Linked DNA regions of Catenuloplanes indicus. The protein of the gene in region 1 interacts with the protein of each later gene in a pairwise test. Links are inferred from orthologs where the notes say so. Each region holds a gene or a part of one and is shown on either strand. Other genes may lie near its edges.

The links.
Region 2: the proteins of nth (region 1) and aceE interact in binary tests that used the Escherichia coli proteins (3 or more experiments, as listed by UniProt). The link is inferred for Catenuloplanes indicus from one-to-one orthologs.

Annotation. Positions count from the first base shown.
Region 1 is NZ_JAUSUZ010000001.1:5,171,569-5,182,158, forward strand. The notes cover bases 7,040-9,884. They hold nth (endonuclease III), read left to right. Parts: upstream 7,040-7,987; coding sequence 7,988-8,782; downstream 8,783-9,884. Other genes in these bases: J2S42_RS23415 (CapA family protein), read left to right, coding at 7,088-7,948; J2S42_RS23425 (TlpA family protein disulfide reductase), read left to right, coding at 8,779-9,396; J2S42_RS23430 (NUDIX hydrolase), read left to right, coding at 9,443-9,884. Also shown: J2S42_RS23380 (transglycosylase domain-containing protein), read left to right, coding at 1-437; J2S42_RS23385 (GatB/YqeY domain-containing protein), read right to left, coding at 504-953; J2S42_RS23390 (metallophosphoesterase), read left to right, coding at 979-1,872; J2S42_RS23400 (ATP-binding protein), read right to left, coding at 2,381-4,399; J2S42_RS23405 (acyl-CoA carboxylase subunit beta), read right to left, coding at 4,407-6,008; J2S42_RS23410 (Crp/Fnr family transcriptional regulator), read right to left, coding at 6,139-6,816; more of J2S42_RS23430, read left to right, coding at 9,885-10,162; J2S42_RS23435 (MarP family serine protease), read left to right, coding at 10,215-10,590. UniProt on the Escherichia coli protein: DNA repair enzyme that has both DNA N-glycosylase activity and AP-lyase activity. The DNA N-glycosylase activity releases various damaged pyrimidines from DNA by cleaving the N-glycosidic bond, leaving an AP (apurinic/apyrimidinic) site.
Region 2 is NZ_JAUSUZ010000001.1:3,039,312-3,050,373, reverse strand. What follows is about bases 2,470-5,786. They hold aceE (pyruvate dehydrogenase (acetyl-transferring), homodimeric type), read right to left. Parts: upstream 5,415-5,786; coding sequence 2,670-5,414; downstream 2,470-2,669. Other genes in these bases: J2S42_RS13615 (YjbQ family protein), read left to right, coding at 5,592-5,786; J2S42_RS13625 (methyl-accepting chemotaxis protein), read right to left, coding at 2,470-2,569. Also shown: J2S42_RS13630 (SRPBCC family protein), read left to right, coding at 1-415; more of J2S42_RS13625, read right to left, coding at 425-2,469; more of J2S42_RS13615, read left to right, coding at 5,787-5,996; J2S42_RS13610 (DUF4139 domain-containing protein), read left to right, coding at 6,007-7,620; J2S42_RS13605 (thiamine pyrophosphate-dependent enzyme), read left to right, coding at 7,681-10,026; J2S42_RS13600 (DUF3052 domain-containing protein), read left to right, coding at 10,195-10,635; J2S42_RS13595 (peroxiredoxin), read left to right, coding at 10,742-11,062. UniProt on the Escherichia coli protein: Component of the pyruvate dehydrogenase (PDH) complex, that catalyzes the overall conversion of pyruvate to acetyl-CoA and CO(2).

The DNA.
Region 1 (10,590 bases):
CCGTGGCCGGCATCGTCGCGGACACGGACAACGCGAACACCACCATGCGCGGCGGCGGTGACGGCTGGGGCAACCCGCACACCGAGGCGGTGAACCCGGCCGTCTACCTGACGCTCGCGGACGCGATGGAGGGCATGGAGGTCGAGGACTTCACGCCGCCCAGCCAGCGGATGATCAACGGCAAGCAGGTGAACATCCCGAACGTGCGCTGCGACTCCGAACCGGATGCCCGCACCCGCCTGGTCGCACGCGGCTTCGAGGTCCAGGTCGCGGCCGGGCGCTGGGACTCGCACTGCCCGGCCGGCACGGTCGCGAGCACGGAACCGGGCGGCAGCACCATCGAGGGCGGCGTGGTCGTCCTCCGGCTCAGCACCGGCCGCTCGCCCCGGCAGGCCGCACCGTCGCCCTCGGCCTCGGTCTCGGCACGCCCGGGGTGATCGACGTTCAAGATCAAAACGCGCCGGGGGTACGTACCCCCGGCGCGTTTTTTTGGATGTGGTTCGTCAGGCCGCCAGCTGGCGGCGGACCTCGGCCGCGACCCGGCCGCCCTCCGCGCGCCCCGCAACGGCCGCCTGCGCCGCCTTCATCGCCGGGCCCATGGCCGGCTTGCCACCCAGCCCCGCCAGCGCGCCGGAGACGATCTCGGCCAGTTCCTCGCCGGTCAGCTGCTTCGGCAGGTAGCGATCCAGGATCTCGTGCTCGGCCAGCTCCTTCGCCGCGGACTCGGCACGGCCCGCGTCCGCGAACGCGGTCGCCGACTCCCGGCGCTTCTTGGCCTCCTTGGTCAGCACCGCGAGCACCTCGTCGTCCGAGAGATCCCGCTTCGCCGTCCCGGCGACCTCGGCGTTACCGACGGCGGTCAGCGCCATCCGCAGCGTCGACGTGGTCAGCTCGTCGCGGGCCTTCATGGCGGTGTGCAGGTCTTCGTTGAGGCGGTCCTTGAGCGTACCCATGGGCAGTGAAACTACCCTGGGTCCCATGCGGAAGCGCACCCTTTTCAGCCTGGCCGCCGGTACGGTCGCCGCCGGAGCCGCCACCCTCGCCTATGCCTCACTCATCGAGCGCAACATGTTCACGCTGCGCCGATTCGACGTGCCGGTCCTGGCTCCCGACGCCGAGCCACTGCGCATCCTGCACATCTCGGACATGCACATGATGCCGGAGCAGCGCCGCAAGCAGCGCTGGGTCGCCGCGCTCGCCGCTACCGACCCCGACCTCGTCGTGGTCACCGGCGACAACATGGCCGACCCGGCCGCCGTCCCCGGCGTCCTGCGCGCGCTCCAGCCGCTGCTCGACCTGCCCGGCGCGTTCGTATTCGGCTCCAACGACTACCGCGGCCCGGTCTTCAAGAACCCGTTCTCCTACTTCAACCCCGACCGGGAGTACGTCCAGGGCGTCGAACTGCCCGCCGACGAGCTCCGCCAGGTCCTGGTCGACGCCGGCTGGCACGACATGAACAACACCCGCACCACGATCAAGGCGGGCGGCCGCGTGATCGAACTGGCCGGCGTCGACGACCCACACGTCGACCGCGACGACTACCCACTGGTCGCCGGCCCCGCGTCCGCCGCCGCAGACCTGCACGTGGCCCTCACCCACAGTCCCGAGCCCCCGCTGCTCGACCTGATGGCCGCCGACGGCTTCGACCTGCTGCTGGCCGGCCACACCCATGGCGGCCAGGTCTGCGTCCCGTTCTACGGCGCCCTGGTCACCAACTGCGGCATCCCCCGCAGCATGGTCAAGGGCCTGCACCGCTGGCCCGGCTCCGACTCCTGGCTCCACGTCTCCGCCGGCCTCGGCACCCACCCCACCGCCCCCGTCCGCTTCTCCTGCCCCCCGGAGGCCTCCCTGCTCACCCTCATCCCGCGCTGACCTGCGGAAACGCGCGAAGGGGTATACCGATTTCGCGTGGGCGGTGCGGTCGGATAGTATTTGTACCGCACCCCGGGGTATGGCGCAGCTTGGTAGCGCGCCTCGTTCGGGACGAGGAGGTCGTCGGTTCAAATCCGGCTACCCCGACCGGTAAGTGCAGGTCAGGCCCGGTCTCCACAAGGAGACCGGGCCTGACTCGTTTCCGGCATCGCCAACGACTCACCGGTTCTCGGCGAAGGCGATCCGGCTGAGTTTGCGCCGGGGCCTCTCGCCGCACGTCGTCGGCTCGTGGGGTATCCGCCTGACGACGATGTCGCCCCGGGCGGAGGGCGCCCGTCCGCGGAGCCGGGCTCGAATCCGTTCATCGGCGCGATCGTTCGGCCCCAGGGGTGAAGCTGCCTCGGGGGTTCGGCGACCACGGCGGGACCGGCAGGGAGGAGCGCCAGCGACGACCGTGGCCCGCGGGAGCATGCGGGCCGGGCCACGCCGGAAGTGGGAAAAGCGGCCTCTAATCGGGGTTGAGCACGGCCAGCAGGGTTCCGGCGGCCACGTGGATACCGGGCTGGACCGGGACCGAAGCGACCACGCCGGCCGACGGGGCGTGGACCGGGTGCTCGACCATCGAGGATTCCAGCGTCAGCAGCAGATCACCGGCCCGCACGCGCTGGCCCGGCACCACCATGACGCGTGCGATCGCCCCCGGCAGCGGTGCCGTGAGGGACCCGTCGGTCAGTTCGGACGGCCGCGGGAAGCGGGGGAGCTCGGTGAGGGCGACGGAGCCCTCGGGGCTGTCGACGTAGGAGACGTCGGTGACGCGGTGGACGCCGAAGGTGAGACGGATGCCGTTGACGTCGAGGACGACGCGGTCGGGGGCGGCGGAGACGACGGCGACCGGGGGGTGGTCGTCGGTCAACGGTGGGGCACCGAGGCCGGCCAGGTCGAGTTCTTCCGGGTCGACGGCGCGGACCCACCAGCCGGCCAGCTCGCCGGTGCGCTCCAGGCGGTAGCCGACCTCGACCGGGCCGGCCGGGCCGTCGTAGACGGTGATCTGGGCGCCGGAGGGGACGTTGCGCCAGCCGGACGGGATGGTGGCGAGAACGGGACTGCACGCGCGGCGGGCGGCGGCACCGGCCAGGGCGGCGGCCAGGCAGGAGACGCGGACCGCGTCGACCGAGGAGAGCAGCGGGGCGAAGACCTCGGGGTGGCGGTCCAGGAAGTTGATGTCGACGTTGCCGGAGCGGAACGCCGGGTGCCGCAGAACACGTACCAACAAATCGCGGTTGGTCACGACGCCGTGTACGTGCGATCGCGTCAGCGCGGCGGCGAGCATGCGGGCGGCCTCGTGCCGGGTCGGGGCCCAGGCGACCAGCTTCGCCAGCATCGAGTCGTAGTAGACACCGACCATGGAACCGTCCGCGACGCCGGTGTCGAGGCGCAGGCCGGGCTGGAGCAGTGGCTTGAACGAGCCGGCCACGTCGGGGACGTGGAAGCGGTGCAGGCGGCCGGTGGACGGCAGCCAGGCGTACGCCGGGTCCTCGGCGCAGAGCCGCACCTCGATCGCGTGGCCGCGGACCGGTGGCGGTGCGTTCATCGGCAGCGGGGAGCCCTCCGCGACCAGCAGTTGCAGGCGCACCAGGTCGAAGCCGGAGACGCACTCGCTGGTGGCGTGCTCGACCTGGAGCGCGGTGTTCATCTCCAGGAAGAAGAAGTCGCCGGACGGCGCGAGCAGGAATTCGACGGCACCGGCGCCGACGAAGCCGGACGCGCGGACCACCGCGGTCGCGGCGGTGCAGAGCTGGGCGCGGAGGGTGGGCGAGACCGCGGGGGACGGCGTCTCCTCGATCAGCGTCTGGTAGCGGCGCTGGATCGAGCACTCGCGCTCGCCGAACGTGATCACGCCGCCGGTGGAGTCCGCGATCACCGGGATCTCGATATGCCGGGCGCGTTCCACGTACGGTTCGGCCAGCGCTGTGCCGTTGCCGAACAGGCCGGCGGCCTCGCGGCGGACCGCGGCGAACGCGTCCGCGAGTGTGTCCGGGTCGCGGACGATGCGCATCGCCCGGCCGCCGCTGCCGACGTCCGCCTTGACCAGCACCGGGAAGCCGGGCACGTGTTCCGGCTCGCCGAACGCGGGCAGCATCGGCACGCCCGCGTCGGCCAGCAGCGCACGCGACTCCAGCCGGGAGGTGAGCAGCGCGATCGCCTTCGGCGGGGCACCGACCCAGGTCAGGCCCGCGTCGATGACCGCGGCTGCGAAGTCCGCGTCGTCGGCGAGCAGACCGTAGCCGGGGTGCACCGCGTCCGCGCCGGTTTTCCGCGCGGCGCCGAGGATCAGGTCACCGCGCAGGTACGTGGCGGTCGGCGCGTTCCCCGGCAGGTGCACCGCGTAGTCGGCCTCGGCCACGTGTGGCGCGTCGGCGTCCGCGTCCGAGTAGACCGCGACCGTCTCGATGCCGATCAACCGGCAGGTCGCGAAGATCCGCCGGGCGATCTCTCCGCGATTGGCGACCAGGAGTCGTCGGATCATCAAGCCCTCACATCCGGAAAACGCCGAACCGGTCGGCGCCACCGACCGGGCCACTATGGATCGCGGACAGACACAGGCCGAGTACGGTCCGGGTGTCCCGCGGGTCGATCACGCCGTCGTCGTGCAGCCGGCCGGAGACGAACAGCGCGGCGGTCTGCGCCTCGACCTGCCGTTCGACGTTCACCCGCAGGTTCCGGTCGAAGTCCTCCTCGTACCGCTGGCCCTTGACCTCGGCGGCCTGCCGGGCCAGCGCGGTGAGCACGCCGGTCAGCCGCTCCGGCACGAGCGCGGCCGCGCGGGCGTTCGGCCAGCTGAACAGGAAGCGGGGGGCCATGGCGCGGCCGGACATCGCGTACGCGGCCGGCCCGTGCGCGGCGCCCAGGTTCACGGCCAGGTGCGGTACGCCGGACGCGGCGACCGCGCTCATCATCGCGGACGCGTGCTTGACGATCCCGGCCTGCTCGAACTCGGCGCCGGTCCGCAGCCCGGGCGCGTTCTGCAGGAAGATCAGCGGCGTGCCCGACGCGTTCGCCAGCTGAATGAACTGCGCACCCTTCTGCGCCTCCGCGGAGGCCAGCGGGCCGCGCGCGTTGGCCAGCACGCCGACCGGGTAGCCGTGCACCTCGCCCCAGCCGGTGACCAGCGCGGTGCCGTAGCCGGGCTTGACCTCGTCGAAGTCGCTGGCGTCCAGGATCCGGGCCAGCACCTCGCGTGGGTCGAACGGGGTGCGCTCGTCCGCGGGCGGGATCGCCAGCAGGTCCTCGGCGTCGTACTTGGGTGGCGCGGCGAGCGCGGTGCGCGGCGGTGGGCCGAGCTTGCGCCAGTTGAGCCGGCGCATGCACTGGCGGGCCAGGCGTACCGCGTCGCGCTCGTCCTCGGCCAGGAAGTCGGCCAGGCCGGAGCGGGTGGCGTGCATGGCGGCGCCGCCGAGCGCCTCGCCGTCCGGGATCTCGCCGGTCGCCTCCTGGACCAGCCGCGGCCCGGCCACCGAGACCTTGGCCTGCCCGCGGACCAGCACCGTGTAGTCGGACAGGCCGGGCAGCCAGGCGGCCACGTCGACCGCGTCGCCGAAGACCACGCAGATGGTGGGGATCCGGCCGGCGGAGAGCCGGGCCAGGTCGCGCAGCACGCTGCCGCCGGGCACGAACGCCTCGACCTGGGCGGGCAGGTCCGCGCCCGCGGACTCGACCAGGCTGATCAACGGCAGCCGGTTGGCCAGCGCGATCTCGCCGGCCCGTTCGATCTTGCGGAGCGCGATCGGGTTCAGCACGCCGCCACGTACGGTCGGGTCGTGCGCCACGATGACGCACTCGACGCCCTCGACCACGCCCAGGCCGGTGACCACGCCGGCGCCGACCGGCTGGTCGGTGTGCCAGCCCGCGACCGGGGACAGCTCCAGGAACGGTGCGTCCTGATCGAGCAGCAGGTCGATGCGCTCGCGGGGCATCAGCCGGCCGCGGGCGTGGTGCCGGGTGACGTGCCGTTCGCCGCCGCCGGCGCGCGCCAGGTCGAGCGCGTTCACCAGCGCGCCGAGGCGCTCCAGCATCGCGTCCCGGTTCTCCTGGTACGTCGGGTTGCGCGGATCGATGGCGGTGTCGAGGACAGCCATGTGCAACCCCTCTACGTCTGTGCGGCCCGGCCCTGTTGCCACACGTCGTAACGAGCGACCCGCAGGGGCGAAACGCGCCGAGCCCCGGCGGGTGATCCCGCCGGGGCTCGAAACGATGAAGGGGCTGTGCCTAGACGCGGGCCCGGCGGGCCAGGCGCTCCGGGTCCAGGATGATCACGCTCTTGCCGTCCAGGCGCAGCCAGCCGCGCGACGCGAAGTCGGCGAGCGCCTTGTTGACGGTCTCCCGGGACGCGCCGACCAGCTGGGCCAGCTCCTCCTGGGTGAGGTCGTGCGTGACGCGGAGGACGCCCCCGTCACGGGTGCCGAACCGGCCTGCCATCTGCAGGAGGTTCTTCGCGACCCGGCCGGGGACGTCGGTGAATATGAGGTCGGCCAGGTTGTCGTTCGTCCGTCGTAGCCTGCGGGCGAGTACCCGGAGCAGCTGCTCCGAGATCTCCGGCCGGTTGTGCAGCCACGGGCGCAGCGCCTGCTTGCGCAGCCGGGCCAGCCGGGTGTCGGTCACCGCGGTCGCCGTCGCGGTGCGCGGGCCGGGGTCGAAGAGCGAGAGCTCACCGAGCATGTCCGACGGACCCATGATCGAAACGAGATTCTGCCGGCCGTCAGCCGCGCGCCGCCCGAGCTTGATCTTGCCGGACAGTACGATGTACAGGCTGTCCCCGGGCTCGCCCTCGTTGAAGACGACCTCGCCCTTCCGGATCTCGAGGGTCTCCATCTCCTTGGCGAGCGCCTCGGCCGCCTCAGGATCAACCCCCTGGAAGATCCCGCTGCGGGCCAACACCTCGTCCATGCGCACCTCCGCCAAGCGCCGAGCTGTTTCTGCTACCGGTCAGAACCTGGATGGCCGGTGAAGCCTTCGCGCGCAGTCAGTCTAGGCGCACGCGGGCCGGAATCGGGCGTGCACCCCAGGAATCTTGATCCGGAAGCGTAACCAACCAGACCTCAACGGACGGTAACATCCGGCGCCCGTCAGCTCTAGAGCGAAGATCACGCTCCGCAGTTCGACTTCCGATCTCGGCTCCGTGCGTTTGTTCAGTATGGCGCGCAAACCGGTCTTTGTTGTGCTTTTCGCCCTGGCCCTCCTGCTTGCCGGTGGACTGTCCGGCGTCCACGCGATCTCGGTCGCGACCGCCGCGGGCACCCGGCCGCTCTGGCTCGGGGTGCCGCCGCTCGTGCCGGTGGCCCCCGCTCCCTCGCCCCCGCCCCGTCCGGCCGGGCTGATCTCGATCGCCGCGATCGGGTCGATCTCCGAGGCCGGCCGGCTCGACGGCGTCCGGGCGCTGCTCGGCGCGGACGTGGTGACAGCCGCGGCGCCGCGAAAGACCAACATCAAGATCATCGGCGGGTACGGCACGGCGGCGGCCGAGATCCGTGGGGTCCGGGTCGCGGTGATCGGCTTCCCGGCCGGTGCGGTCATCGACCTGACCGCGGCGAAGCGCACGGTGACCGCGGCCGCGCGGCACGCCGACCTGGTCGTGGTGCACGCCCGGCTGGGCACGCCGGGCCGCTACCGAGTGGCCGCCGGCGTCGAACGGTACCGCCGGCAGAGCCACGGCGACCCGGTCCGGTTCGCGCACGGCGTCGTGGACGCGGGCGCGGACCTGGTGCTCGGCCACGGCCCGGGGGTGCTTCGCGGCATGGAGTTCCACCGCGGGCGGCTGATCGCGTACAGCCTCGGCACGTTCACCGGCCCCGGCGGCCGGACCGGGCGGTACGCCGCCGCCGGCGTGCTCCGCGTCACGCTGCGCGCGGACGGCCGCTGGGCCGGCGGCACGTTCACCCCGACCAGGGCGGACCGCGCCGGACACCCGGTGCCGGACCGCACCGGTGCCGGGCTGCGGCACGTGCGTGAGCTGTCCGCGGCGGACTTTCCCGGCACCGGGCCGGTGATCAGCGAGAACGGCGCGCTGACGGCCGGATAGACGACCGCCGGAGGCGGCGGGCCCGGGCTTCGACGTACGCTGGCCGATGTGACCCGCACGTCCGCCCCGGCCGAGTCCTCGCTCGCGTTGACCCGCCGCGCCCGCCGGATCGGCCGGTTGCTCACCGAGACCCATCCGGACGCGCACTGCGAGCTGGACCACGACGGGCCGCTGCAGCTGGCCGTCGCCACCATCCTCTCCGCCCAGTGCACGGACAAACGGGTCAACGAGGTCACGCCGAAGCTCTTCACCCGCTATCCCACGGCCGCGGACTACGCGGGCGCGAACCGGGCCGAGCTGGAGGAGCTGATCCGGCCGACCGGCTTCTTCCGCAACAAGACCAACTCGCTGATCGGCCTCGGCCAGGCGCTGGTCGAGCGGCACGGCGGCGAGGTGCCCGGCAAGCTGGACGACCTGGTCAAGCTACCCGGCATCGGCCGGAAGACGGCGAACGTGATCCTCGGCAACGCGTTCGACGTGCCCGGCATCACGGTCGACACCCACTTCCAGCGGCTGGTCGCCCGCTGGGGGCTGACCGCGGAGACCGACCCGGTCAAGATCGAATATGCGATCGGCGCGCTCTACCCGAAGCGCGACTGGACCATGCTGTCGCACCGGATCATCTTCCACGGCCGCCGCGTCTGCCACGCCCGCAAACCGGCCTGCGGCGCCTGCACGCTCGCGAAGGTCTGCCCGTCGTTCGGCACCGGCCCGACCGAGCCCGAGGTCGCGGTGAAGCTGCTCAAGGGCCCCCGGGCCGGTGCGCTGGCCGAGGCGGTCGGGCTCGACCCGGCGCTGGTGCCCGGGGCCGCGGCCACCGTGGACGTGCCGTGAGACGTGCGGTCCGGTCAGTCGCGGCCGCGCTCGTGCTCGCACTGGCCGGGTGTGCCGGCACCCCCGCGATCACCCCGACCGCGGGCGACGTGGTGATCGCGTCCCCGTTCGCCGACTGCGCCGCGCTCACCACGCCGATCGCGGATTCCCCCGCACCGCCCGGTGACGTGCTGCTGGACCGGCTGCCCGAGCTGGAGCTGTCCTGCCTCAACGGCGGCGACATCGTCGCGCTCACCGAGCTGCGCGGGCCTGCCGTGATCAACCTCTGGGGCTCCTGGTGCGGGCCGTGCCGGGCCGAGCTGCCGGTCGTCCAGGCCTACGCGGACCGCGCCGGCGACCGGCTGCGCGTCCTCGGCGTGGACACCGGCGACCGGCAGTCCACCGCCGAGGACCTCGGCCGCGAGCTGGGCTTCCGCTTCCCGTCCCTGTTCGACCCGAACAAGGAGCTGCTGACCGCGCTCAGCGTCGCCAAGCTCGGCGCGCCCGGCCTGCCGACCACCGTGCTGATCGACGCGGAGGGCCGGGTGCGCGGCGTGCACCAGACCACCGCGCTCGACGAGGCCGCGCTGGACCGGTTCGTCCGGGACCACCTCGGCGTGACGGTCGCCGGATGATTGAGCGGTTCCGGCCCGGCGGCCGTAGATCAAGCGGAGGTGAGGCGTGAGCGACGAGATCCCGGAGTGGCTGGCGCCGCTCGCGAAGCGGGCCGCGTCCGCGACCGCGCGCGACTTCACCCGCATGCCGACGCCCACCGGCGAGGGCCGGGCCAGCGCCGTGCTGGTGCTGTTCGGCGAGGGCCCGGACGGGCCGGACGTGCTGATGCTGGAGCGCGCCGCGGATATGCGCAACCACGCCGGCCAGCCCGCGTTCCCCGGCGGCGCGGCCGACCCGGACGACGCGGACGCGGTCGCCACCGCGCTGCGCGAGGCGAACGAGGAGGTCGGGCTGGACCCGGCCAGCGTCACCGTGCTCACCGAGCTGCCGAAGCTGTGGATCCCGGTCAGCCGGTTCGTGGTCACGCCGGTGCTGGCCTGGTGGCACGCGCCGCACCCGGTGCACCCGCGGCAGCCGGCCGAGGTCGCGCACGTGGCCCGGCTGCCGATCGCGGAGCTGTGTGATCCCGAGCACCGGCTTCAGGTGCGGCACGGCAGCGGCTGGATCGGTCCCGCGTTCGACTCACAGGGCATGGTGGTGTGGGGTTTCACCGCCGGTGTGCTCTCCGCGCTGCTCGACATGGGCGGCTGGAGCCGGCCCTGGCCGCGCACCCGCGTCGCCGAGCTGGACGACCGGTTGCGGCCGGTGCTCGTACCCCCGGAACGTTCCTCGAATGGCCCGGCGGCGCCGCCGCCGGCCGACGACGTCAGCGGTCCCCTCGCATGAGGCGTCGTCGCAGCCCTCGGCGGCCCCTGGCCGGCATACCTACCCTAGGCGGGTGTCCGTGACCGACATCGTCCTCTTCCTGCTGGTACTGCTGTTCGCGGCGAGCGGCTACCGGCAGGGATTCGTGGTGGGGACGTTGTCCTTCGCCGGATTCTTCAGCGGGGCCCTGCTCGGCCTGCAGCTCGGCCCGCTGATCGCGGCGCAGTTCGCCGACCCCGGGCTGCGCGTCGTCGCCTCGCTGGTCGCGATCTTCCTGCTCGCGGTGGTCGCGCAGACGCTGGCCGGCTGGTTCGGCGCCCGGCTGCGGCACGGCATCGTGAACCCGACCGGCCAGCGGATCGACGAGGTCGGCGGCGCGCTGGTCTCGGTCTGCGCGGTGCTGCTCGTCGCCTGGCTGGTCGCGGTGCCGCTGGCCTCCTCGTCCGTAC
Region 2 (11,062 bases), 2.1 Mb from region 1 along the record:
CGAGCCCTCGCTGATCGCCTGGCGGGAGTGCGCGGACGCGGACGCGCCCGGCGACCCGCCGCCGGTGCCGCTCGCGCGGGTCAGCGCGGAACTGCACGTGGAGCTGCGCCCGGACGGCGACGGCACGCTGATCCGGCTGATCCGGGTGCACCGCCCGGCCGGTTTCTGGCGCGGCGTGGCGCTGCGTCTGTTCGGAGTGCGCCGGATCGCGGCCCGCCTGGACCGCTCGCTGGCCGTGCTCGCGGCCGGCCGCATGCGCCGCACCGACGCGGACGCCCCGGCGCAGGCCGAGGACCTCGCGGCCCGGATGCGCCGGCTGGACGCGGGGTTCGCCGTGCGGATGCGGCGGTACCGGGACCCGGGCGCGGATGCGCCGGAACCGCGCGAGCCGCTCGTACGACGTACCGTGCGCTGATTTGATCCTCTAGAGGCGGAAGCGGCTGACCAGCGTCTGCAGGTGGCCCGCGGTCCCGCTGAGCGCGGTGGCCGCGTCCTGCGAGGTGTCCACCGCGCCGCGGGTCGTCTCGACGGTGTCGTTGACCCGGGTCATGGTCGCCGCGATCTGCTCGCTGCCCTGCGCCACCTCGCCGATGTTGCGGGCCATCTCGTTCGTGGTCGCGGCCTGCTCCTCGACCGCGGCCGCGATCGCGTTCTGGAAGTCGTTGACCCGGGTGATCGTCGCGGTGATCGCCTCGATCGCCTGGACCGCCTTCGCGGTGTCGGCGTCGATCGCGGACACCCGCGCGGTGACGTCCTCGGTGGCCCGCGCGGTCTCCTGCGCCAGCTCCTTCACCTCGCCCGCGACCACCGCGAAGCCCTTGCCGGCCGCGCCCGCCCGGGCCGCCTCGATGGTCGCGTTCAGCGCCAGCAGGTTCGTCTGCTCCGCGATGCTGGCGATCAGCTTCACCACGTCCGCGATCTTCTCGCTGGACACCCGCAACTCGTCGATCACGTCCGCGGCCCTCTTGGTCAGGCCAACGCCGTCCCGGCCGGCCGACGCGGCCTCCTGCGCGTTGCTGGAGATCTCGCTGATCGACGCGCCCATCTCCTCCGCACCGGCCGCGACCGTGGAGACCGCGCGGGACACGTCCGCCGCGGTCTCACCGGCCACGCCCGCCTCGGCCGCCGCGGTGGACGACGCGGCGGCCAGCTCGCCGCCGACCTCCGCCACCCGGCCCGCGGCCTGCGCGACCTGGTGGGACGCGTCGGTGACCTCGCTCATCAGCTCGCGCAGGCCGGTGACCGCGGTGTTCAGCGCATGGCCCATGTTGGCGATCTCGTCGCCGCCGGAGGGCGACACCCGGACCGTCAGGTCTCGCTCGGCCAGCCCGGCCAGCGCGCCGGTCAGGTCGCCGACCCGGCGGGAGATCCGGCGGGCCTGGACGTAGGCGAGCACGCCGCCGCCGATCGCCAGGATCAGGCCGACCGCGATGAACGCGGTGAGCATCTCGGTGCGGCCCGCCTCGACCTTGTCCAGCGCGGCGGAGTAGTCCGGCAGGTAACCGCCCACCGCGATCGCCCACTTGTACGGCTCGTAGTAGGTGACCACGGTGCGGGTGTCCGCGATCGCGGTGTCGGTCGTGCCGGCCAGCTGGTACGTGGCTGTGCTGTTGGCCCCGGCTTCTAGCTTCTCCGCCGTGGTGATGATCTCCTCGACGTAGCGGGTGCCGTCCGCGTCGGTGGCGTCCAGGAGCGTCTGGTCGACCGCCTCCGGGATGTCGGAGGCGATCACCCGGCCACGGTCGGCGGCGGCGGCGCTGAGCACCGAGACCCAGCCGTTCTGGCCGACCTCGGTCTCCGCGATCGTGCCGGTGAGCTCCGCGATCGCCTCGGCCTGCGGCACGCCGTAGAAGAGCGAGCCGATCACGCGGCCGCCGGCGTCCTTGATCGGGTCGTACGCGGTGATGAACCAGGTGCCGACCACCTGCGCCACGCCGCGGTAGGACTTGCCCGACTTGATCGCGGCCGCGACCGCGTTGTCCGTGCCGTCCGCGTTCTTCGCCGGGATATATGTGCCGATCGCCCGGTTGCCGCTCGCCGCCTTCACGTTCGTGGCGACGCGCAGCAGGTCACCGGCCTCGTTCATGCGCTGGAACACGGTGACGTAGCCGCCGATGAGCTGGGTGATGTCGTCGACCAGCGGCGTGGCGGCCTGGAGGTTGCGGTTCTGGCCGAGCCACTGCCCGTCGACCTCGGCGCGCGGTAGTGAGACCGTGGTCTTCGCCTGCGTGACCTGGTTGGTGGCCTCCCAGGTGGCGGTCTGCTCACTGTTCAGGCTCATGCCGCCCTGACGGGCCAGGTACCTGTTCGCGCTGTCCATGTCCCGGTTGACCTGGTTCTGCACCGTGTCGCCGGACGCCTTCACCAGCTGGGTGATGCCCGCGCTGACGTGGTTGAGATCCTCCTGGGTGAGCGAGTTCACGCTCTCCTCGGTGGTCTCCTGGAACGAGGCGGACTCGTAGGCGCCGACGCCGACCAGGATCGTGGCGGTGACCAGAACCCCGCCGACGCCCAGCATCAGCAGCTTGTGCCGCAGCTGAAACCCGTTCTGCAACCGTCCTGCACGCATGACCGACCAGATCGACCGATCATGTCCGGTTCTGAGGCGAAATCGAAAAATCCCCCGCCGACCGGTTATATCCGGTCGACGGGGGATCTGTGGGGCTAAATCAGGAATCGCCGCCGGTCTCGCCGACCGGCGCCGCGTGCACGTCGTCGATCGCGTACTTGCGGGCCGCGTCCGCCGGGACCCCGGCCGGTACCTTGCCGTCCAGCGCGAGCTGGCGCAGCGTGGCCACCGTGATCGACTCCGCGTCCACGTGGAAGTGGCGGCGCAGCGCGTGCCGGGTGTCCGACATGCCGAAGCCGTCCGTGCCCAGCGACGTGTACGACCCCGGGATCCACCGGGAGATCAGGTCCGGCACCGCGCGCATGAAGTCGCTGACCGCGACGACCGGGCCCTCGACGCCGGACAGCTTCTCCTGGACGTACGGCTTGCGCGGCGCGTCGCCCGGGTGCATCAGGTTGTACTCCTCGACCTCGACCGCGTCGCGGCGCAGCTCGGTCCAGGAGGTCACCGACCACACGTCCGCGGCCACGCCCCAGTCCTGCGCCAGCTGCTGCTGCGCCTTGAGCGCCCAGCCCATGCCGGTGCCGGAGGCCAGGATCGCCGCCTTGGGCGCGTCGCCGTCCACCGCCGGGGCGGGGGAGTAGCGGTAGATGCCCTTGAGCAGGCCCTCCACGTCCAGGTCGTCCGGCTGGGCCGGCTGGATGATCGGCTCGTTGTAGACGGTGAGGTAGTAGAAGACGTTCTCCTGCTTCTCGCCGTACATCCGGTGCAGGCCGTTCTCGACGATGTGCGCGATCTCGAACCCGAACGCCGGGTCGTACGCGACGACCGCCGGGTTCGTGGCCGCGAGCAGCAGCGAGTGACCGTCCTCGTGCTGCAGACCCTCACCGTTGAGCGTGGTGCGGCCCGCGGTGGCGCCGATCACGAAGCCGCGCGTCATCTGGTCGGCCGCGGCCCAGAAGCCGTCGCCGGTGCGCTGGAACCCGAACATCGAGTAGAAGATGTAGAGCGGGATCATCGGCTCGTCGTGCGTGGCGTAGGACGAGCCCGCGGCCGTGAACGACGCGACCGAGCCGGCCTCGTTGATGCCCTCGTGCAGGATCTGGCCGGTCGTCGCCTCCTTGTACGACAGGAAGAGCTCACGGTCCACGGACGTGTAGTTCTGGCCGTGCGGCGAGTAGATCTTCTTCGTCGGGAACAGCGAGTCCAAGCCGAACGTGCGCGCCTCGTCCGGGATGATCGGTACCCAGCGCTTGCCGAACTCCTTGTCCTTCATCAGGTCCTTGAGGAGCCGGACGAAGGCCATCGTGGTGGCGACCTTCTGCTTGCCCGAGCCGCGCTTGATGTCGCCGAACGTCTCGGTCGCCGGGATCGCCAGCTTCTTCGCCCGGGTCCGCCGGGACGGCAGATAACCGCCGAGCGCGCGCCGGCGCTCCTGCAGGTACTGCATCTCCTCGGAGTCCTCCGCCGGCTTGTAGTACGGCGGCAGGTACGGGTTCTCCTCGAGCTGCTTGTCCGAGATGTCCAGATAGAGGCGGTCGCGGAACTTCTTCAGGTCGTCCAGCGTCAGCTTCTTCATCTGGTGCGTGGCATTGCGCGCCTCGAAGTGCGACCCGAGCGTCCAGCCCTTGATCGTCTTCGCCAGGATCACGGTCGGCTGACCGGTGTGCTCGGTCGCCGCCTTGTACGCCGCGTAGAGCTTCCGGTAGTCGTGACCGCCGCGCTTCAGGCCCCAGATCTCGTCGTCCGACAGACCCTCGACCATCTTGCGGGTACGCGGATCGCGGCCGAAGAAGTTCTCCCGGACGTACAGGCCCGACTCGGCCTTGTACGTCTGGTAGTCACCGTCCGGCGTGGTGTTCATCAGGTTGACCAGCGCGCCGTCCGAGTCCGCGGCGAGCAGCGGGTCCCACTCCCGGCCCCAGACGACCTTGATGACGTTCCACCCGGCACCGCGGAAGAACGACTCCAGCTCCTGGATGACCTTGCCGTTGCCGCGCACCGGACCGTCCAGGCGCTGCAGGTTGCAGTTGACCACGAAGGTGAGGTTGTCCAGCTCCTCACGCGCGGCCAGGCCGATCGCGCCGAGCGACTCGACCTCGTCCATCTCACCGTCGCCGAGGAACGCCCACACGTGCTGGTCGGACGTGTCCTTGATGCCGCGGTGGTGCAGGTAGCGGTTGAACCGGGCCTGGTAGATCGCGTTCATCGGGCCGAGGCCCATGGACACGGTCGGAAACTCCCAGAAGTCCGGCATCAGACGCGGGTGCGGGTACGACGGCAGGCCGCCCCCGCGGTGCGACAGTTCCTGGCGGAACCCGTCCAGCTTGTCCTCGGTGAGGCGCCCCTCCAGGTAGGCGCGCGCGTACATGCCCGGCGACGCGTGGCCCTGGAAGTAGATCTGGTCGCCGCCGCCCGGGTGGTCCTTGCCGCGGAAGAAGTGGTTGAAGCCCACCTCGTAGAGGCTGGCCGAGGACGCGTACGTCGAGATGTGGCCACCGACGCCGATCTCCGGCCGCTGCGCGCGGTGCACCGTCATCGCGGCGTTCCACCGGATGTAGGCGCGGATCCGGCGCTCGATCATCTCGTCGCCGGGGAACCAGGGCTCCTGCTCCGGCGGGATGGTGTTGATGTAGTCGGTCGACGTCAGCGGCGGCACACCCACCTGACGCTCCCGCGCCCGCTCCAGCAGTCGAAGCATGACGTAGCGCGCACGCTTGGCGCCGCCCTCGTCGATCACTCCATCAAGCGACTCGACCCACTCGCTCGTCTCTTCGGGGTCGATGTCCGGAAGCTGGCTTGGTAGGCCATCGCTGATGACCGGGCGCTTGCGTTCCGTGGCCACGGGCATTCCTCAGGGTAGATGGAATCGGTCTATCTGTGGGATAAGTCTCTCCGGTCATCCTGCCTCGTGTGACGGGGGGCGTCACGCTTACCACCGTCAGACGCGATGCTTGACACAGATACCGCACGGTAACTTTCGCTTAACGAGGCAGACGGCCGGGGTGGAAGACTGCGCGTCATGCGCACCGAGGTGATCACCGTCCGCACCGGGGGCCGCCCCGCCGTCGCGGACATCACGGACCAAGCGGCCCGTTTCGTCGCAGGTCAGGGCGACGGCCTGCTCAACGTCTTCGTCCCGCACGCCACCGCCGGGGTGGCGATCCTGGAGACCGGCGCCGGCTCGGACGACGACCTGCTGACCGCGCTGGACGACCTGCTGCCCACGGACGACCGATGGCGGCACCGGCACGGCTCGCCGGGCCACGGCCGGGACCATGTGATGCCCGCCTTCGTGCCACCGCACGCCACGCTGCCGGTGCTCAACGGCCGGATCACGCTCGGCACCTGGCAGTCCATCTGCCTGGTCGACCCGAACGGCGACAACCCCGAGCGGCAGGTCCGTTTCTCGTTCCTGCCCGGCTAGATTCTCCGGCATGAGCGACGTCACCCCCGCCGCACCGGTCGACTCGACGATCACCGGCGTGATCGTCTACCCGGACCGCGCCCGCGTCACCCGGCACGCCACCGTACGACTGCCGGCCGGCGATCACACCGTGCCGCTCGGTCCGCTGCCGGCGGCCGTCGACGCAAGCTCGGTGCGGGTCGGCGGGCGGGGCGCGGCCACCGTGCTCGGCGTGGACGTGACCACGTTCTTCGCGGCGCGCAGCGCGGACCCCGAGGTGGTGGCGCTGGAGGAGCGGCGGCGCGCGCTGGAGGACGCGCAACGCGAGCTGGACGACGACGCCGCGATCGAGAAGGAGCGCGCGGAGTTCCTGCACGAGCTGGGCCGGCGGGCCGGCACGAGCTACGCGAAGGCGCTTGCCGAGGGTACGGCCGCGCCCGGCGCGATCGCGGGCTTCGGCGACTCGCTGGCCGAGCAGCTCGCGGCCGGCAAGGCCCGGCAGCGCGCGGCGGCTCAGCGCCGGGAACGGCTGGACGACGAGCTCTCCGCGGTGCATCGCGAGCTGGAGGCGCTCTACCGGAAGACGGCGCCGGACCGGCTGGTGGCGATGGTCGCGCTGGAGATGGCGCACACCGGCGCCGTCGAGCTGGAGCTGTCCTACGTGACGCACGGCGCCTCCTGGGAGTCCAGCTACGACGTGCGGCTCGACGCGGACGGGGACACGCTCACGCTGACCTGGTTCGGGCTGGTGTCGCAGCACACCGGCGAGGACTGGCCGGAGACCGACCTGCGGCTGTCCACCGCGCGCCCGGCCGGCCTGGTCACGGTGCCGGACCTCGACCCGTGGTTCCTGGACCGGCACCGGCCGGCCCCGCCGACGCCGCCGCCCGCGCCGATGCCCGTCTACGGTGCGTCCTACGACATGGCCGACGCGCCGGTGGCGGTGGCCGGGCCGCCGGTCGCGGCCGGGGCGGCGAGGATGGCCCGGGCCAAGGTCGTGGAGGCGGTCGCCACCGTGGAACAGGGCGCGGCCGCGGCCACCTACCGCCCGGCCCGTCCGGTCGCGGTCCCGGCGGACGGCACCTCGCACCGGGCCGTGGTCGCGTCGCTGGAGCTGCCGGCCCGGCTCGATCACGTGACCGCGCCGGTCCGGGACACCGGCGCGTACCTGCGCGCCACCGTGACCAACGCCAGCGAGCACACGCTGCTGCCCGGCCCGGCCGCGGTGTTCCACGGCGGGGACTTCGTCGGGCGTACCCGGCTGAAGCCCTGGGCCCCGGGCGAGGAACTGGAGCTGGCGCTCGGCGTCGACGACCGGGTACGGGTGGAGCGCGAGCAGACCCGGCGCACCGCGACCAAGGCCGCGTTGTCGTCCACCCGCCGCCGCGAGGCGGAGTACACGATCACGATCGGCAACCACACGCCCCGTGCGGCGCAGATCACCGTGCTGGACCAGCTGCCGGTGTCCCGGGACGAGGCGATCGCGGTGCGCGAGACCCGGTTCGACCCGGCACCGGCCGAGCGCACCGAGATGGGCGAGCTGACCTGGAAGCTGCAGGTCCCGCCCGGCGAGACGCGGACCGTCGTGTTCGGATTCCGCGCCGAGATCGGCAAGGGCGTCGAGCTGGACGGGTGGCGTGAGTGAACGGTCTCCATCAGACCGTTCGAGTGGCCCCGGGCGGCGCGGGTCGGTAATGCTTTCGGGGTGACCACCCCTCAAGATCTCGACGAGCGGTTCCGGGAGGCGGTCGGCGCGCTGACCAAGCCGGACGAGCGGCGGACGTCCGCCGACCCCGTCCGGGACGGCAGCGGGCTGACCGGCGCCCGGGCGCTCGAACTCTTCGACGCCCAGCTCACCAGCCGGCACCTCGACCTGGCCTCGCGCTGGCTGCGCAGCTTCGGCGAGGGGTTCTACACGATCGGCTCGTCCGGCCACGAGGGCAACGCGGCGGTCGCGTCCGCGGTCCGGCACACCGACCCGGCGCTGCTGCACTACCGCTCCGGCGGCTTCTACTGTGCGCGCGCGGTCCAGGCGGCCGGTGGCGAGTCGCCGCTCGGCGCCGGGCCCCGGCACGCCGCGACCGAGCACGACGACGGCGTCTCGCTGGCCGAGGCGGCCCGCGACGTGCTGCGCGGCTTGATCGCGTCCAGCCAGGAGCCGATCGCGGGCGGCCGGCACAAGGTCTTCGGCAACGCGGCGCTGCACGTGGTGCCGACCACGTCCACGGTCGCGTCGCACCTGCCCCGGGCGGTCGGCACCGCGGTCGCGATCGAGCACGGCCGGCACCTGGCGTCCGTGGAGCGGCCCGGCCCGTCCCGCCCGGCGCCGGTCTCGCCGTGGCCCGCGGACGCGATCGTGGTCGCCTCGTTCGGCGACGCGTCGGTCAACCACGCCAGCGCGCAGGCCGCGTTCAACACGGCCGGCTGGTCCGACCACTCCGGTGCCCGGGTACCGCTGCTGCTGGTCTGCGAGGACAACGGGCTCGGCATCAGCGTGCCGTCGCCGGAGGGCTGGGTCGCGGCGCTGCTGTCCACCCGGCCGGGCATCCGCTACTTCCACGCGGACGGTTGCGACCTGGCCGCCACCTACGACGCCGCGGCCGAGGCCGCCGGGTACGTGCGGAGCGAGCGCCGGCCGGCCGTGCTGCACCTGGAACTGGTCCGGCTGATGGGCCACGCCGGTGCGGACGCGGAGATCGGCTACCGCACCGCGGCCGAGCTGGCCGCGGACGTCGCCCGCGACCCGCTGGTCACGACCGCGCGGCTGCTGGTCGAGGCGGGGCTGGCCGGTCCGGCCGAGCTGATCGGGCGGTACGACGAGATCGGCTGGCTGGTCCGCAAGGTCGCGGAGGAGGTGCTGGGCGAGTCCAAGCTCGCCACCGCGGCCGAGGTGATGGCGCCGATCGCGCCGCGCCGGCCGGTGCGGACCGCGCACGCGATCACCGAGGCCGCGTCGTTCGCCGGCGGCCCGGGCGCGGCCGCGCGGGCGGCCGCGCTGGAGCGGCTGCCGGAGACGCGCGGGCCGCTCACGCTCGCCCAGACGATCAACGCGACGCTGGCCGACGCCGCGCTCACGTACCCCGGAATGATCGTTTTTGGTGAGGACGTGGCCGCCAAGGGCGGCGTCTACGGCGTGACCAAGGGCCTCGCCGACCGCTTCGGCCCGGACCGGGTGCTGGACACGCTGCTGGACGAGACGTCCATCCTGGGCTTGGGGCTCGGCGCCGGGCTGGCCGGCCTGCTCCCGGTGCCGGAGATCCAGTACCTGGCCTACCTGCACAATGCGGAGGACCAGCTGCGCGGCGAGGCCGCCACCATGCAGTTCTTCAGCCGCGGCGCGTACCGCAACCCGATGGTCGTACGGATCGCGGGGCTCGGCTACCAGGAGGGCTTCGGCGGCCACTTCCACAACGACAACTCGCTGGCCGTACTCCGCGACATCCCCGGCCTGGTGGTGGCCGTGCCGGCGCGCGCGGAGGACGCGGCGCCGATGCTGCGCACCGCGCTCGCGTCCGCGCAGACCGACGGCTCGGTGGTCGCGATCGTCGAGCCGATAGCGCTCTACCACACACGTGACCTGTACGCGGACGGCGACGGCGAGTGGCTGGCGCCCTACTCGGCCCCGGCCGGCTGGAACGCGGCACACGTGCCGATCGGGCGTGCCCGCGTCTATCCGCTCGGCTCCGCCGATGACCTGACGATCCTGACCTTCGGCAACGGGGTACGGATGTCGCTGCGCGTCGGCGCCCGCCTGGCCGCCGCCGGGTACGGCGTCCGCGTGGTCGACCTGCGGTGGCTCGCGCCGCTGCCGGTCGCCGACATCATCCGCGAGTCCGCCGCCACCGGCCGGGTGCTGATCGTGGACGAGACCCGGCGCTCCGGCGGCGTCGGCGAGGGCATCCTGGCCGCGCTGGTCGACGCCGGATTCGTCGGCGCCGCACGGCGTGTCGCGTCCGTCGACTCGTTCATCCCGCTCGGCCCGGCCGCCCGCCAGGTACTCGTTTCCGAGGACTCCATCGCCCAAGGTGCCCAGGCCCTGCTCGCCCCGTGACACTATGTATCCCGATGAGCTGGAAAGTCACCAGCGGAAGGCTCGGTGTGCCACTTGCGCCGGAGCCGGTAACTGTGTGGACTACCGGTCATCGGAAATGTTGGGGGAGACCTCGCAGCCGCCGCCCGGCGGACGAGGGATGAGCAGGAGACAAGGAGGCACTCAACAGTGAGCGCGACCGCTGGTCAGGCCGCCGACGGCGTACGGAGCCTGGCGGACCGGTTCGGCATCGAACCGGGCATGGTGGTCATGGAGATGGGGTACGACGAGGACGTCGACCACGATCTCCGCGACGCCCTGGCCGACCGTAGTGGCAACGACCTGGTCGACGAGGACACCGACGAGGTCGTCGACGTGGCGCTGGTCTGGTTCCGCGACGGCGACGGTGACCTGTTCGAGCTGCTCACCGACGCGCTCGGCCCGCTGGCCGACGCCGGTACGGTGTGGCTGCTGACGCCCAAGGCGGGCCGGGACGGCCACGTGGAGCCGAGTGAGATCAGCGAATCCGCACCGACCGCGGGTCTGACCCAGACCTCGACGGTGAACGCGGGCAAGGACTGGACCGCGGCGCGGCTCGTTACGCCGCGTGCCGTCCGCGCCAAGAAGTAGACAAGCTTGCCGGTCGCCCGCCCCGGGCGGCCGGATGGTTTCACCGTCGCGGCGGCACCGGGCCCGTGCCGTCGCGGCGAGGCGTGTCCAGCGACAGGAGGCGGCCGTGATCGGGGTGGGGGAGAAGGCTCCCGGCTTCCTGCTGCGGAACCAGAACAACCAGGAGGTCACGCTCGGCTCGTACCGTGGGCACAGATCGGTTCTGCTGGTCTTCTACCCGCTCGCGTTCACCAACACCTGCCAGGGCGAGTTCCACGAACTGCAGTCCCGGCTCGGCGACTACCAGAACGCCGCCGTGCAGGTGCTCACGGTCAGCGTCGACTCGATCTTCAGCCACAAGGTCTGGGCCGACCGCGAGGGCTTCACCTTCCCGCTGCTGTCCGACTTCTGGCCGCACGGCGAGGTCGCCCGCGCGTACGGCGTGCTG